DNA from 3 places in the Pseudarthrobacter sp. TAF60_1 genome. Region 1 is predicted to be linked to each of the others. Evidence: predicted binding sites of a transcription regulator. Region 1 holds the regulator's gene; each other region holds the start of a gene.

Region 1 (5,639 bases):
AGTGGGTTACCTCATCACCGGTGTGAAGGACGTGCGCCTGTCCAAGGTTGGCGATACTGTCACCAACCTTGCCAAGCCGGCCGCTGACTCCCTCCCCGGCTATGCCGATGCCAAGCCCATGGTCTTCTCCGGCCTGTATCCCCTCGACGGCACGGACTACCCGGTGCTGCGAGATGCCCTCGAGAAACTGATGCTCAACGACGCCGCCCTGGTGTATGAGCCGGAAACGTCGGCCGCGCTGGGCTTCGGCTTCCGCGTGGGCTTCCTGGGCCTGCTCCACCTGGAAATCACCCGCGAACGTCTCGAACGCGAATATAACCTTGACCTCATTTCCACAGCCCCCAACGTGGAGTACGAGGTCACGCTGGAGGACAAGAAGGTGGTCCATGTGACCAACCCCAGCGAGTACCCCTCCGGCAAGATCGCCGAAGTCCGCGAGCCGATGGTGTCCGCCACCATCCTGGCGCCCAACGAATTCGTCGGCGCCATCATGGAACTCTGCCAGAGCCGGCGCGGCGTCATGGGCGGCATGGACTATCTCTCCGAGGACCGCGTGGAAATCCGGTACCGCCTCCCGCTGGCCGAAATTGTCTTCGACTTCTTCGACATCCTCAAATCCAAAACCCGCGGCTACGGCTCGCTGGACTGGAAGGCCGACGGCGATCAGGTGGCCGATCTGGTGAAGGTGGACATCATGCTCCAGGGCGAACAGGTGGATGCCTTCTCCGCCATCACGCACCGCGACAAGGCATATTCCTACGGTGTGATGATGACTACCAAGCTGCGCGAACTGATTCCCCGCCAGCAGTTCGAGGTGCCCATCCAGGCCGCGATCGGCTCACGGATCATCGCCCGTGAAAGCATCCGCGCCATCCGCAAGGATGTGCTTGCCAAGTGCTACGGCGGTGACATCTCCCGGAAGCGCAAACTGCTGGAAAAGCAGAAGGAAGGCAAGAAGCGCATGAAGATGGTGGGCCGCGTAGAGGTACCCCAGGAAGCCTTCATCGCTGCGCTGACCACGGACGAGTCCAAGGACAAGGCCAAAAAGTAGTGATGACACTGGCCCGAACCACGCGAGGCCACCGCAATGCCTAGCGTTCTTCCCCTTGGTGACCCGGCGCCGTCGGACGGTCTGCTGCCTGACCAGGCAGCGGACGGTGCAGAGCGCCGGGCCTTCGGACTGTATGTGCACATCCCGTTCTGCGCTGTCCGCTGCGGGTACTGCGATTTCAACACGTACACAGCCACCGAACTGGGCGGCGGGGCGTCGCAGGACGCCTACGCGGACACAGCCATCTCCGAAGTCCGGCTTGCAGCAAAGGTCCTCACGAAGTCAGGTATCCCTGCCCGGCCCATGAGTACAGTATTCTTCGGCGGCGGCACCCCCACGCTGCTCCCGGCCGAAGACCTCGCCCGGATCCTGGTCGCGGCCGTGGAGGAATGGGGCCTGGAGGACGGTGCCGAAGTCACCACCGAAGCGAATCCCGATTCCGTCACCCCGGAGTCCCTGGCGCTGCTGAAGAACGCAGGCTTCACCCGCGTTTCCTTCGGTATGCAGTCAGCCGTCCCGCACGTTCTCAAAGTCCTGGACCGCACGCACACGCCCAGCAGGGTGCCCCAGGTGGTGCAGTGGGCGCGCGAGGCCGGACTGGCCGTGAGTCTGGACCTGATCTACGGAACACCGGGCGAATCCCTCGATGACTGGCGGTTCTCCCTGGAGACTGCACTGTCCTACGAGCCGGACCATATCAGTGCCTACGCGCTGATCGTGGAGGACGGCACCAAGCTGGCCGCCCAGATCCGCCGGGGCGAAGTTCCGGGAATCGACGACGACGACCACGCCGACAAGTACGAACTCGCCGACCAACTCATCGGCGAAGCAGGGCTCAGCTGGTATGAGGTGAGCAACTGGTCGCGGACGCCGCAGCAGGCGTGCCGGCACAATCTCGCTTACTGGCGCGGGGACGACTGGTGGGGCATCGGTCCGGGAGCGCACTCGCACGTGGGCGGTGTGCGCTGGTGGAACGTCAAGCATCCCACCGCCTACGCCGGACGGCTGGTCCAAGGGCTCTCGCCGGCTGCGGGCAGGGAAACGCTCGACGCCGAAACGCTGGACGTGGAGCGCGTCATGCTTGAGGCACGCCTAGTTTCGGGGCTCGCCATCGCGACGCTGGGGGAGTCAGGCCGCCATGCTGTGGCCGGGCTGATGGCCGAGGGCCTCGTGGACGCGCAAGCTGCCATCCAGGGAACCCTGGTGCTGACGCTCAAGGGCCGCCTGCTTGCGGACGCCGTGGTCCGCAGAATCCTCCCGGACTAGCCCTTACTTAATCCAGCGCAAGTTGTACTGGTAGCGGTGGGGCTGGCCTTTGTTGACGTGGATGCCAGCCGATACCGAGAAGCAGGTCAACGCAATCCAGATGAGGGTGGCGATGACGGCAAAGATGTTCCCAACCACCGGGATGAAGACCAGGAGGTTGGCCACCAGCGCGGCGATGGTGGGCGGCAGGCTGAAGTTCAGCGCTTCCTTGGATTCCTGCGCAGTGAACGGTCCACGCTCACGGAAGATCAGGTAGATCAGCAGGGACGGTACACAACCGAGAATCCCGCCGAAGTGTGCCAGCGTGGCCCATTGACGGTCTTCGCTGGCCGTGAGGGGCAACGCGTTTGCGGGAACGCCCTGGTACTCGGAACGACCTTGGTCGTCCCGGTGCTCGCGTGCGTTTTGTGCCACGGTTTCATCCTTCGAAAGTACAATCGTGCTGGTTTGGAGAATGCCGGGCTGGTGCAACAACAGCCTCCGCACTACCAAGAATACTTGTTATGCCGCCAAATGCTGCCGTCGACCGAACGGACCGGGACCGGAGGGGTCCCGCAGAACTTACGGCGCCGTCAGGAAATCGATGACCTCCTCCACCCGCCCGAGCAATGACGCTTCCAGGTCCGCGTAGCTGCGGACAGCACCCAACAGCTTCTGCCAGCCAAGGCCAATGTCCTCCTTGGTGGCGTGCGGCCAGCCAAAGGCCGCCAGAATGCCGGTCTTCCAATCCTGTCCACGGGGTACTACGGGCCACTGTTCGATGCCGAGCACGGCCGGACGGATGGCCTGCCACACGTCAACGTAGGGGTGCCCGACAATGAGCACGTTCCCGGCGGCGCCCGGGGAGGCCATGACCCCGGCGGCGATGCGCCACTCCTTGGAGTCCGGCACGAGGTGGTCCACCAGGATCCCCAGCCGCCGGGTAGGCCCGGGACCGAATGCGGCCACCGCCCCGGCGAGGTCATCGATGCCATGCAAAGGCTCCACGACGATGCCTTCCACCCGAAGATCGTCACCCCAGACTTTTTCCACGAGTTCGGCGTCGTGCTTGCCCTCCACCCAGATCCTGCTGGCCTTGGCCACCTGGGCACGCTGGCCCGCCACGCGGACGGAGCCGGATGCCGTCCGGCCAACGGGCACGGCGGCGTTCTGCCTGGGCGCCGGGGGCATCAGCCTGATGGGCTGCCCTTCCAACAGGAACCCGAAGCCAAGCTTGAACGAACGCGACTTGCCCCGGCGATCCTCGAGGGCAACCACATGCATGCCACCGGACTTCTCCACCCGGGTCACTGCTCCGACCCAGCCGGACTGGGCGTCTTCGAGGACCATGCCGCGTTCCACCGGAACCTCGGGGAGTTCGTTCCGGACAGGCGCGGTGATCTCCTGAGGACCCCAGTTCTGGTAATGCATGGATTGATTCCGCCTTGCGCTAGATCGTGCCCCGGAATGTTCGCCCGGAGCGGTACCAATGCTAACAACGGGGTGAGTCATATTAGACTGTTAGCACTTAGGCATGTCGAGTGCTAACGAACCGCGACCAGTGGCCTGACTATTGAGGCGCAACCATGGATGGAGGTGGAGGGTGAGCGAGCCGCGCAAGCTTGAAGTATTGCGGGCCATTGTGGAGGACTACGTGCATTCCCGCGAGCCTGTGGGTTCCAAGGCCCTGGTTGAACGCCACCACCTCGGCGTTTCCAGCGCCACCATCCGCAATGACATGGCCGCTCTGGAAGACGAGGGCTTGATCACCGCTCCGCATACCAGCGCGGGCCGGATCCCCACTGACAAGGGCTACCGGCTGTTTGTGGATCAAATTTCGGCCGTTAAGCCTCTCTCCCCGGCAGAGAAGAAGGCCATCCAGTCACTTCTTGAGGGCGCGGATGACTTGGACGATGCCCTGGACAGGACGGTCAGGCTGCTTTCCCAGCTGACCAACCAGGTTGCCGTGGTGCAGTACCCGCACCTGAGCCGGGCCACTATCCGCCACATCGAATTTGTCCTGCTGGCGCCTCGCCAGGTCCTGCTGGTGCTCATCGCCACTACTGGCAAGGTGGAACAGCGCGTCATTGACGTCGGTCAGGACCTGGGTGAGGACGCGGTCGCCGCTCTGCGGACACATTTCCTCGGCACGCTGGCGGGCCTGCCGCTGAGCCGGTTGGCCCACTCCCTGCCAGGCGTGGTCTCCTCCGTTGCGCCTGGCCAGCGGTCAGCTGCCCAAGCGTTGGCCCACGGGCTGGAAACGCTCGCCCACAGCAGCCGCGAGGACCGCATGGTGATGGCCGGCACTGCGAACCTGGCCAGGTCCAACGTGGATTTCCCCCTCAGCATCGGTCCTGTGCTTGAGGCGCTGGAGGAACAGGTGGTCCTGCTCCGCCTGCTCAGTGACATGGCGCAGGACCCCCGGGGCGTGACCGTGAGCATCGGCCGCGAAAACCCCTACGACGGGCTGGCTGAAGCCTCGGTGGTGGCTACAGCCTACGGACCGGACAGCACAGCCAAGGTTGGCGTCCTGGGCCCCACCCGCATGGACTATCCCACCACCATGGCCGCAGTCAGGGCAGTAGCCCGTTATCTGTCAAGAATTCTGGGCCCATAACAGCCGGTCCAGGCACCAAGAGCAGTGCCGGAAGCATCGCTGCCGGCAGTACAACAGGGAAGAGATACGAACTTTGAGCAGCCACTACGACGTCCTCGGAGTCTCGCCGGAAGCCACCGGAGAAGAGATCAAGAAGGCCTACCGCAAGCTGGCCCGCACCCTTCACCCGGACGTAAACCCCGGGGACGATGCGTCGGACCGCTTCAAGGCCGTTACCCATGCCTACGAGGTCCTTTCGGACCCCCAGAAGCGCCGTGTCTATGACACCACCGGCAACGAGAACGGCACCGACAACGGCTTCGGCGGCGGCGGATACGCGGGCCAGGGGTTCGCGTTCCAGGACATCTTCGATACCTTCTTCGGGGCTGGCGGATCTTCAGGTCCCGCGTCCCGGGTCCGCCGCGGCCAGGACGCCCTCATCAGCGTCCGGATCGAACTGAAGGACGCAGTGTTCGGCGTCAACCGCAAGCTCGAGGTGGACACCGCCGTCACCTGCCCCACCTGCAACGGTTCGTGCTGCCGCGAAGGCAGCCACCCGGAGCGCTGCGATATCTGCGGTGGCAGCGGCCAGGTCCAGCGGGCTGTGCGCTCCATCCTTGGCCAGGTCATGACTGCTGCCCCGTGCGGCAGTTGCGAAGGCTTCGGAACTGTCATTAAGGATCCTTGCAACGAGTGCAACGGCCAGGGGCGTATCCGCAGCCGCCGGTCACTCACCATCAAGGTGCC
Region 2 (5,639 bases), on a different contig from region 1:
TTGCCAATTGAGGTCAGGCGCGGCGGCGCTGCAGGACGTCGTCGAGGTTGCTGAGGGCGCTTTGCGCCTTGGTGAGTGGCTTGGCTGACGGCACGGGCGGCACAGCGGAGGTTCCCTGTTTCAGGGACGGCTTGCCCGCAGCTTTGGGCGCTTCCGGCAAATCAAGCGGCTCGGGCGCCGGACGCTCAGCCTTGGCGGCCTCTACATACACGGGCTTGGGGACGTCCACGGGTTCCCACGTGGTTTCGACCGGCACAGACTTCGTTGCCTCGCTGGCGCTGGAGTCTCCAGCGGCGACAGCGACAGCCAGTGCGGCTTCCCTGAGTTCCATGGCCGTGAGCGGCTTCGGCGCAGGCGTGTGGGCCTCAGCGTCAAAGAGCCGGCTTTCCGGCCGGGTGGCAGGGCGGTGCTTCTCCGGAACGTCGGATACTGTTTCCTGGCGCCGCACCGGGGCGCTCATGGCAGAGCGGAAGGCAGCCTGCACTTTGGCTTTTCGGTCCCGCACAGCCAGGAAGCGCAACAGCACCACGGCGAAGACAGTGGTCGCCAAACCCGCAACCGGCAGCAACGCCGTTCCCAGCCCAAACAGCAGCAGGACGGTGGAAACAAAAGCGGTCAACAGTCCTGCCACCCCGGCGAGGGCAATGGCTGTCCGGCCGTATCGGATTCGGAACGCGCCCGTCGTCGCACTGCCGGAAGGCGCGGCTACGGTTTCGGGGCTCTTCCTGATATCCATGGCTTTCTCCTGCGGGGCGGCGATATTCATGACCACCCCGGCTCTCGGGTCCGATGATTCAATAGCTGGAACATCCGCGAAAAACTCGGCAGCGGCCTGGGCCTGGTGCCGTCGGTTCCGTAGGACGTAAGGGGCAACCCATACGATCCAGAGCACAACGGCAACCACAAGGATCACTGAGCTGCTTAGAGGGAAGTCCACAATCAAAACCGTATGAGTATTCCGTCAACGGCTCCCGCATTAGCCTCGGTGTGTCGCGGGCAACGTGGCAAATCAATGGATTTATGCCCCGGGAAGAGCCTTTGCAGGTCAGGCCCGGGATGCCAGCCACCGGTTGAGGAGTCCTTCGGGTACTTCTTCCGCCGTCAACGCGAACGTCCGGTGGTCAGCCCATTCCCCGTTGATGTGCAGGAAACGGGGCCGGTAACCCTCATCGCGGAAGCCGAGCTTTTCCACTACCCGCAGGCTGGGGCCATTTTCGGGGCGGATGTTGATCTCCATCCGGTGCAGCCCGAGGACCTGGAAACAATGGTCAGTGGCAAGGGCAACAGAGGTGGGCGCGATGCCATGCCCGGCCCGTGCCTGGTCAACCCAATATCCGAGGGTGGCCATCATGGCCGAACCCCACACAATGGAGGACACGGTCAGCTGGCCAACGATTGCCGGAGCGGCGGACCTTGGCGTGCGTTCGGTGATCAGGAATGGCAAGGCGGTGCCCTGTGCTGCCTGGATCTTCAAGGAGCGCACCATTTGCCGGTAGTCCGGGAGCAGGCCACCAGGCGCCGGATTGGAGGCCTCCCACGGCTCCAGCCACTCCCGGTTGCGTGACCGGACTTCGGTCCATTCCCGCTTGTCCCGGTACCTGATGGGGCGCAGGACCAGGTCACCGCACTCCAAGGTGGTGGGCCAGATTGGTCCTGGACGCACGGCAGTTATTTAGCGAGGCCGGCGGTGAATCCCGGCAGCCACTCCCGAAGGCCGGGGCCGAGGTCCTCGCTGTCAATGGCCAGCTGGACGCAGGCCTTGAGGTAGCTGAGCTTGTCACCGGTATCGTAACGGCGGCCGCGGAAGACGACCCCGTAAACGCCGTAGCCTTCGCCATCACCGGCAGCCAGTTCCTGCAGCGCGTCCGTCAGCTGGATTTCCCCGCCGCGGCCCGGGCCAGTGCGCTCAAGCACGTCGAAAACTGCAGGGTGGAGGACGTAGCGGCCAATGACGGCCAGGTTTGAGGGGGCCTCGTCCACGTCCGGCTTTTCGACGAGCTTGTTGATCCTGACGTAGCCTTCGCCCTCGATGGCCTGGACGTCGGCGCACCCGTAGGCGCTGATCTGGGAGGGCTCCACTTCAATGAGGGCCACCACGGATCCGCCGGTCTTGGCCTGCACTTCAATCATGGTGCTGAGCAGCTCGTCCCGGGCATCGATCAGGTCGTCGCCAAGGAGGACGGCAAACGGCTCGTAGCCGACGTGCTGCTTTGCACGCAGCACCGCATGGCCGAGGCCGTTGGGGTCACCCTGGCGGACGTAGTGGATATCGCCGAGGTTGCTAGCCTTCTGGATCGACTCGAGCTTGGCCGTATCGCCCTTGGCTTCAAGGGTGTCCTCCAGCGAAGGAACCCTGTCGAAGTGGTCCTCCAGGGCGCGCTTGTTGCGTCCCGTGATCATCAGGATGTCGTTCAGACCAACGTTGACAGCCTCTTCAACGACGTACTGGATGGCAGGCTTGTCCACCACCGGAAGCATTTCCTTGGGCATCGCCTTGGTGGCCGGCAGGAACCTGGTGCCGAGCCCGGCTGCGGGGATTACGGCCTTGCGTACAGTCTGCTGAGAGGTAGTCACTGGACTAATGTAACGGAGGGGCTGACCATTCAATAATTTCTGGTTGCCCGTGCCCTGCACACCGCAGGGGGCAGATCTGCAACCCAGCATCTGGAAGAGGTAGACGGTATGTCCGAGCGCAACAGGGCGGCCAAGGAAGGCATCCGGGCACGCCACCGGGCGCAGCGCATGGCCACTGTGCCCGGCCAGCGCGATGCCGCAGGTGCGGCCATCGCCGTCCACGGGGCAACGTGGGCCGAACAACTGACAGGCGCCACGCCATCGACGTTTTGCGCCTATTTAGGCGTGACGCCTGAGCCGCCCACACTGCCGCTGATCAGCGAACTCCACCGCCGCGGCCACACAGTCCTGCTCCCCGTGTGCGAGCCGGATCGCCAACTGAGCTGGACCCGCTGGACACCCGAGGCCGAGTTTGTCCGCAGCCGCTTTGCCCCCGTGCTGGAACCTGCCGGACCCCGCCTTGACCTCTCCGTCATGGCCTCCGTGTCCGGCCTCCTGATCCCCGCCACGGCCCTGGATCTCAGCGGGAACCGGATCGGCCAGGGCGGCGGCTATTACGACGTCCTGCTGGGCTCATTGGCCGGCAAAGGGCTGGACATCCCCTTGGCTGCCATCGTGTTCGACGCCGAAGTGCTGCCGGCGCGAACCATTCCGGCCGAAGCGTTTGACCGGAAAGTCCCTGCAGCCCTGACGCCTTCCGGGCTGATTCAGTTATCGGCTCCTTCCTGACCGGGCCCGGGCACACTAAAGAGCCGCTCGTCTGGGGTGATAGAATTGGCACTCAGGCCCTGAGACTGCTAAGAGGCAACCCAGGACCTCTCGTTTGCCCAAGAGGAGGATCATCAGTGCCCACTTATGCCTACGCCTGCAAGGATTGCGGCCACGCCTTCGACGTTTTCCAGTCGTTTACCGACAGCACCCTGACGTCCTGCCCGGAGTGCCAGGGAGCCTTGCGCAAGAAGTTCAACAGCGTTGGTGTGGTGTTCAAGGGCTCCGGTTTCTACCGGACCGACTCCCGCGATGCCAAGGGCAGCACTGTTTCTGCCGCACCCGCCGCGGCTCCTGCCCCGGCAGCTGCACCGGCGCCGGCCGCCGCAACTGCAGCCAGCTGAGCATATTCACCGTCTTCAATAACCGGACTTGTCAGCGCTGGGCTGATCGGCTCACCCTGAGTCCTGTGCCCCGGCGCTGTTGGGCGCCGCGTCCGACGCCGGTAGCACCGTTGTCCACATAGGCACCTTCGCTGCTGTGCCGCGCGGTCTCCGGAACATAGCGTGGGTGCCATGCCAGCCACCCTCTTTCGCCCCAGACGCGCAGCCGCCCCCGCCGTCCGCCCGGTCCGCCGCCAACTGGCGGCCAGAGGCACCCGTCGCCCCGGCCGCCGCAGAGTTGTGTCGTGGCTGAGCCGGAACCGTCGCCTCGTCATCGCACTCCTGCTCTGCGTTGCTGCCGGGATCACCGTCCATCAGCTCACTCCCCCGCCCGCGGACACCGCGACGACGCTGGCCGCCGCGCGTGACCTGCCCGCCGGCACGGCGTTGACCGCCACCGATCTGGCGCCCGTGAAGATTCCCCCGCAGCTCGTGAGTGACGGGTCCATCGCCGACCTAAGCCACGCCACGGGAAAGCAGCTGGCAGCACCGCTGCGGAAAGGGCAGCTGCTGACGGATTCCCAGCTGTTGGGTCCCGGCCTCCTGACCGGAACGCCGCCAGGCTCCGCGGCCGTGCCCGTGAGGATGGCGGATCCTTCCTCCATCCAGCTGGTGTCCCCCGGGCAACTGGTCAACGTGGTGCTGACGGGAGCCAACGGCTACGACCAGAACTCCCCGTCCGAAGTACTCGCTTCCTCCGTACCGGTCCTCTGGACATCGGGGCAGGGCGGGAAGTCGGGGCAGTGGCTCGGCACGGGCGAGACTGACGGGCTGATCGTCGTAGCAGCGGCCCCGGAACAGGCCGCCCGCCTGGCTGGCGCGTCCACGCAGGGCAAACTGTTCTTTGTTCTGGTGGGACCTCCCAGCGCTGCACGGTGACTCAGCACGGCAGGGTGACGCGGCGTGGTAGGTGATTCAGCGCCGCGCCGGGCGCGCAGCTTGGCTGTCAGCCCCAGTGCGGCGGCTTGTTCTCCTTGAGCCACGCGTCGTGCTCGTCGGGGCCGTCGCCCCAGTTCCGCGGATCATCCTCACCCGCCTTGTTCGGCAGGATTCCCGCAGTACCGGACTGCCCGGCTTCGGGTGCAGGCGCCTGGCTGTTACCCGCCGTGTCTGGTTGATCATCGCCTTCGGCATCGGCCGGCCCGGGGTTCTGTGGGTTCACAACAACCTCCCTCTCCAGGCGTTCGGCCTGGTATTCGTTCCTGTCGTCGCCAGCCGTTCCCAGGCGTTGGGAGACCAGATCCTCGTCAAAGAATCCACCCGAGGAGGTACCCCGCCCGGCTGGCAGGACATTTTCAAGCCCCAGGTAGCCTGCGATCCGGTCGGCGCAGGTGGACGGGTCGGTAAAGACCTCGATGGTCCACAGCGGCATATACCGCCAGCCCATCCGTTCGAGCAGCTGCGGGCGGAGGCGGCTCCGCTCGCGGACGCTCATGGTGCGGTACTGTTCCGTGCCGTCGGATTCGATCGCCACTGGCCACGGGATATCTGCGTCGTCCTGACCCATGGTGCTCAGCGGATCTGCTGCCGCCACCACGTCGATGACGCCGTCGTACTGGTGCCAGACGCGTGCGCCACGGGCGCGCAGCCGGTCGCCGAGATCGGCCACGAGGGGGTCGGCGCCGAGTGCCTGTTCGCTGGCGGCGGCCCGGGACGCAGGCGTGCCGAGGTCCGTCTTTCCAGCGATCTCTCGGTTCAGGAGCTCGTAGAGTTCCACGGCGCCGTACGAAAGCCGGGTGTGGTCGAGGTCTTCGGGCTGGAAGCAAGTCAGCACGTGGATCGACCGCCGGGCGCGCGTCATGGCCAGCGCGAATTTTTCGCGGCCACCCTCAGCGGAAAGCGGACCGAAGTTGTGCAGCGCCCGCCCGTGGGGGGTACGGCCGAAACCGGGAGAGAAGATGATGTGATCGCGGA
Region 3 (5,639 bases), on a different contig from region 1:
TCGTGGCGGCCGGGACAGTGCTCATAAGGCAACCCTAAGCTAAACAACCTGGGGGAGCTCCCAGGTTACGCCGGACGAGCCCTGTTCCAGCAGCAGCTTATTGATGGCGCTGAAAGGCCGTGAGCCGAAGAAACCGCGCGACGCCGACAACGGGCTCGGGTGCGCACTGGACACTACCGCCGCGCCCGAGAGAAGCGGCCGGACTCCCTCGGCATCCCTGCCCCAGAGCACGGCCACCAGCGGCGGCCTCCCGCCGTCGGCCGTGCGCCGGTTGGCAACCGCGGTGACTGCCGCCGTCGTAATTGCCTCCCAGCCCTTACCGCGGTGCGAGCCCGCGGCACCCGCCCGGACGCTCATGACCCTGTTCAGCAGCAGGACGCCCTGGCTGGCCCACGCGGACAGGTCGCCGTGGACGCGCGGCGGGATGCCGAGATCGGACTCCAGTTCGCGGTAGATGTTCGCCAGGCTCCGGGGAATGGGTCGGGTCCGCGCGTCGACGGCGAACGAGAGGCCTACCGCGTGGCCGGGCGTCGGATAGGGGTCCTGGCCCACGATCAGGACCTTGACGTCAGACAGCGGCTGCCTGAAGACGCGCAGAACGTTCGACGGCGCCGGCAGCACTTGGTGCCCCGCGTCCACCTCTGCGGCCAAAAACGTGAGGACGCCGCGCAGCTCTGTTTCCACCGGGCCCAACGCGTCCGCCCAGTCAGGAGCCATCAGCTCCCGGAGCGGCATTGCAGCCAGCGCGGCGAAACCAACGGCGTCAGCAGGCTCCGGCGCCAGCTCGAACAGGGCATCAGATTCAAACACGGTCCCATTCTCGCAGGGACGCCCTCCGCACCACGCGCTCCCGCGGCGGGCTGCAAATGACAAGCCTGTTATTTACGCCGTAGCATGGGATGAGATTTCAACCTCACCAGCGAAGGGACGTGCCGTGGCGGAGCCTGCTCGGGAACACCTGCCGGACGCCGCGCAGCGCAGCCCGCTGCTGGCTGACTTCACCCTTCGTGACTCCACGTTAAGCGAGCGCGACCAGCAGATGCTGGCTCTGGAACGGCAGTGGTGGAAGTACGCCGGCGCCAAGGAACAGGCCATCCGGGAGCTCTTCGACCTGTCCGCCACGCACTACTACCAGTTGCTGAATGCCCTCATTGATTCCGAGGCGGCGCTGGCCCACGACCCCATGCTGGTGAAGAGATTGCGTAGACTACGTACGTCGCGTCACCGGGCACGCACCGCTCGCCGCCTGGGTTCCGACGCCTGACTAACTTCGTGCTGAGCCATCAGCAGCAATCAACAAGGACGTCCCAGCACCATGACCAAATACGCTCGCGATGAATTCGACAAGGTACCGGAGACCGCCTCGCGGCAAGGCGTCCACCGCACGGCCTCGGCGCCCGCCCGGCGCAAGCTCTGGCCTGTCCTGGCGGTGGGGATCGCGGCACTGGCCATCGGACTTGTTTCCTTCCTGATTCTTCCCAAGCTCGGCTTCACGCAGGCCGGCGCTGAGCTGTCCACGAGCCTTGAAACGTCCGCATCGTCTCCAGCCAGCGCCGCTCCGTCGGCCAAAACGGAACCTTCCCCCAGCGCAGAGCCCTCGGCGAGCTCCGAGCCTTCCGCGAGTCCCGAGGCTTCGGCGTCCCCGTCCGCCACCGAAAAGCCCGCCGCCACCCTGAACAAGGCACAGGGCGTCGCCGTGTACAACGCTGCCGGGACCGGCGGGCTGGCCGGGCGGGTCAGTTCGGTGCTGCAGAACGACGGCTGGACGCTGGGGCAGGTCGGCAACTGGGCCGGCGCGCCGCAGCAGACGTCCCGGATCTTCTATGCGGGCGAGGCCCAGCGGGCCAACGCCGAAGCGCTCGGCACCCTGTTGGGTATCCCCACGTTGGTCAACAGCCAGGAGTTCCAGGTGCCCCTTGTGGTGGTGCTTGGGCCGGGCTACCGGTAACGCCGCGGTCACGCGTCCATAACGTTCAGACAGCCGTAGGCCGTGCGGCTCGGCCACTCCGACGCGTTGTGGCTAGAGTGATTTCAGGCTTCGGTCCCGTTCGCGGCACACGGCCGTACGCGGCTCACAGCGGGGTGGACCGTCGGCACTACGGAAAGAGTGGACACATGGCATTGGGAACCGTCAAATGGTTCAACGCCGAAAAGGGCTATGGCTTCATCACCGTGGATGGCTCCGGGGATGACGTCTTTGTGCACTGGTCGGCCATCGAAGGCGAGGGTTACCGGGCCCTCGACGAGGGGCAGCGGGTGGAGCTTGAAGTCGGCGAAGGCGAGAAGGGCCCGCAGGCCGAAAGTGTCCGGCCCGCCGAGTGAACCGCGGCAGCCTCCCCACAGCCATCCTCCGTAGCACCACAGCGGCGGCCCTCCTTCTGGCACTGGCAGGATGTGCCGGCGCCGCCGGGGGCAACGCCAGGCTGGACACCGTCGAAGCCTCCGGCGACGGTGCCCTGCGGATAGGCCTGATCCTGGACAACGCGGGGGAGCAGAGCTTCCTCAACGACGCACAGCGTGCTGCCGCGGAGGTTGCAGTCAAGGACATTAACGCTGCCGGCGGCCACAAGGGCAAGCCTGTTGAACTGATCATCGGGACCGGCGAAGATACCCGAGCGCAGGCCAGAAACCTCCTGGACAGCAAAGCCGACGTGGTGATTGGACCCACGGATTCCAGCCACGCGGCAGCAGCCATCGATGTGCTGTCCGCCGCCAGGACTCCGCTGATCTCGCCGGCGAATTCAGCCGCGGCCCTGAGCACGTACAAGAGCGGCGGCTACTATTTCCGGACCGCCCCAACTGACGTTGCCCAGGCCTCCGTACTGGTGAAACTGGCCAAGGACGGCGGGGCCAAGAACATAGCAGTGGTCCACCAGGACAGTGCCTATGGAATGGACGTCTCCGCCGCGGTTGCCGGTGCCGCCACGGCCGCAGGCCTGGAAACGGTCAGCACCTCGGCCTTCAAACCGGGCGCCGCGCAAAAGGCCGCCGCCGCAGCCAGGGCGGCAAAACCCGACGCCGTAGTGCTGATCGCCCGGGAGGACGCTCAGGGTGCCCTTGCGGAACTCAACAATGCGGGGCTGTCCGGCAGCAAGCTCATCCTCAGTGACGGTGCTTTCGCGCAGTATGGCCCGGGGCTCGGCTCGAAGGCCCTTGACGGGGCCCGCGCTGTGGTGCCCGGGGTGTTCCCTTCGGCCGCCTTCCAGGCGCGGCTGCTGGAGGTCAATCCGGGCTTGAAGGACCTGTCCTTCGCGGCCGAGGCCTACGACGCAGTGAACCTGGCGGCCTTGGCTGCGGCTGCGGCCGGTGACGACGCCGGCCGCTCCATCGCAGCCAGCCTGATCGCCGTATCCGGTGGTACTTCCGGCGGCCAGGATACCGGCCAGCCGGGCAAAGTGTGCCTGTCGTATGCCGACTGCCTTGCGGTTGTGAAGACGGGGGCAAAAATCAATTACGACGGCGAATCGGGGCCGGTTGCCTTCGATTCCCACGGGGATATCACCACCGCGAACTACATGGTCTTCACCTATGGCGCGGACAACAGGGCCGTGCTCACCGGCCGCGAAGCAGCAGGCCGCGCGGCGGGCTGATCGCCAACGGCGAACGGCCTCCAGCGGATAGACGGTTTCGGGGTGCATTCGCTTGCACTCTCACCTAGGGAGTGCTAATTATTGAGTTAGCACTCCTACGTACCGACTGCTAAAGCAACGTCCGGCATCCGCCGGTTGCGGAGCTTTGGCACCGGGCATGGAGCGAGAGAAACACCTAGCTGGAGTGAGATCCCCAGCCGCGGCATACAGAGGCCGCGGTCAAAGATCGTCCGTCGCGGGCACTGCAGTGAGGTTCATTCTTAACGACTGTCCCGAAAGGACTACTGCCGTTATGGCCAAGATCATTGCATTTGATGAAGAGGCACGCCGCGGTCTTGAGCGGGGCCTGAACATCCTCGCCGACGCCGTCAAGGTCACCCTCGGCCCGCGTGGCCGCAACGTCGTCCTCGAAAAGAAGTGGGGCGCCCCCACGATCACCAACGATGGTGTATCCATCGCCAAGGAGATCGAGCTGGACGATCCCTATGAGAAGATCGGCGCAGAGCTGGTCAAGGAAGTTGCCAAGAAGACTGACGACGTCGCTGGCGACGGCACCACCACGGCAACCGTGCTGGCCCAGGCCCTGGTCAAAGAAGGCCTGCGCAACGTTGCAGCCGGTGCTGACCCGCTGTCCCTCAAGCGCGGCATCGAGAAGGCCGTAGAGGCCGTCACCGTTGAGCTGCTTGCCTCCGCCAAGGAAATCGAAACCAAGGAAGAGATTGCGGCCACCGCCTCCATCTCCGCCGGTGACGATGAAATCGGCGCCCTGATCGCCGAAGCCCTGGACAAGGTGGGCAAGGAAGGCGTCATCACGGTCGAGGAGTCCAACACCTTCGGCCTGGAGCTGGAACTCACCGAAGGCATGCGCTTCGACAAGGGTTACATCTCCGCTTACTTCGTGACCGACACCGAGCGCCAGGAAACGGTCCTTGAGGATCCGTACATCCTGATCGTCAACTCCAAGATTTCCAACGTCAAGGAACTGGTTGCTGTCCTGGAAAAGGTCATGCAGTCGTCCAAGCCGCTGCTGATCATTGCCGAGGACATCGAGGGCGAAGCCCTGGCCACGCTGATCGTCAACAAGATCCGCGGCACGTTCAAGTCTGTTGCCGTCAAGGCTCCGGGCTTCGGCGACCGCCGCAAGGCCCAGCTGGCCGACATTGCTGTCCTCACCGGTGGCCAGGTCATCGCCGAGGAAGTCGGCCTCAAGCTGGAGACCGCCGGGCTGGAACTCCTGGGACGCGCCCGCAAAGTTGTTGTCACCAAGGACGAGACCACCATCGTTGAAGGTGCCGGCGACGCCGACCAGATCGCTGGCCGCGTTTCCCAGATCCGTGCCGAGATCGAGAACTCCGATTCGGACTACGACCGCGAGAAGCTGCAGGAACGCCTGGCCAAGCTGGCCGGCGGCGTTGCAGTCATCAAGGCCGGTGCCGCAACCGAAGTTGAGCTCAAGGAACGCAAGCACCGCATTGAGGACGCCGTCCGCAACGCCAAGGCTGCTGTCGAAGAGGGCATCGTCGCCGGTGGCGGCGTTGCACTGATCCAGGCCGGCGCCAAGGCGTTCGCCAACCTGAACCTCACCGGTGACGAAGCAACGGGCGCCAACATCGTCCGCGTTGCCATCGACGCTCCGCTGAAGCAGATCGCCTTCAACGCCGGCCTCGAGCCCGGCGTTGTGGTGGACAAGGTCCGCGGCCTGCCCGCAGGCCACGGCCTGAACGCAGCAACCGGCGAATACGTCGACCTGCTGGCCGCCGGCATCAACGACCCCGTCAAGGTAACCCGCTCTGCCCTGCAGAACGCGGCTTCCATTGCCGGCCTGTTCCTCACCACCGAGGCCGTCGTGGCCGACAAGCCGGAGAAGAACGCTCCGGCCATGGGTGGCGGCGACGAGATGGGCGGCATGGGCGGCTTCTAGCCCCCATTTGCCCCAGGCAAGACGCACCACAGCAACACGCACGACGGCGGTCCTCACCAAGGGTGGGGGCCGCCGTCGGCCGTTAACCCCACGCGTTAAGGGTGCGCCGGAATTCTGGCAGGATGGAA

The links. The regulator HrcA, encoded in region 1, represses chaperone genes, less so after heat shock. The targets are predictions, from matches to a motif close to TTNGCACTCGNNNNNNNCGAGTGCNAA.
Region 2: the regulator HrcA is predicted to act here: its motif matches at 3,349-3,375, upstream of AB4Y73_RS03825 (FmdB family zinc ribbon protein).
Region 3: the regulator HrcA is predicted to act here: its motif matches at 3,677-3,703, upstream of groL (chaperonin GroEL).

What each region holds. Positions count from the first base shown of each region.
Region 1 is NZ_JBFRDI010000002.1:260,290-265,928, forward strand. It holds gene lepA (translation elongation factor 4) at 1-1,051, shown strand, start outside; gene hemW (radical SAM family heme chaperone HemW) at 1,088-2,317, shown strand; gene AB4Y73_RS03470 (DUF4870 domain-containing protein) at 2,321-2,731, opposite strand; gene AB4Y73_RS03475 (DUF3097 domain-containing protein) at 2,879-3,727, opposite strand; gene hrcA (heat-inducible transcriptional repressor HrcA) at 3,900-4,913, shown strand; gene dnaJ (molecular chaperone DnaJ) at 4,987-5,639, shown strand, end outside.
Region 2 is NZ_JBFRDI010000003.1:40,719-46,357, reverse strand. It holds gene AB4Y73_RS03845 (hypothetical protein) at 14-937, opposite strand; gene AB4Y73_RS03840 (GNAT family N-acetyltransferase) at 1,046-1,663, opposite strand; gene galU (UTP--glucose-1-phosphate uridylyltransferase GalU) at 1,669-2,574, opposite strand; gene AB4Y73_RS03830 (5-formyltetrahydrofolate cyclo-ligase) at 2,683-3,303, shown strand; gene AB4Y73_RS03825 (FmdB family zinc ribbon protein) at 3,420-3,686, shown strand; gene cpaB (Flp pilus assembly protein CpaB) at 3,858-4,604, shown strand; gene AB4Y73_RS03815 (AAA family ATPase) at 4,672-5,639, opposite strand, start outside.
Region 3 is NZ_JBFRDI010000011.1:66,222-71,860, forward strand. It holds gene AB4Y73_RS13575 (siderophore-interacting protein) at 1-25, opposite strand, end outside; gene AB4Y73_RS13580 (uracil-DNA glycosylase) at 40-810, opposite strand; gene AB4Y73_RS13585 (DUF3263 domain-containing protein) at 935-1,264, shown strand; gene AB4Y73_RS13590 (LytR C-terminal domain-containing protein) at 1,316-1,948, shown strand; gene AB4Y73_RS13595 (cold-shock protein) at 2,116-2,322, shown strand; gene AB4Y73_RS13600 (ABC transporter substrate-binding protein) at 2,319-3,590, shown strand; gene groL (chaperonin GroEL) at 3,883-5,511, shown strand.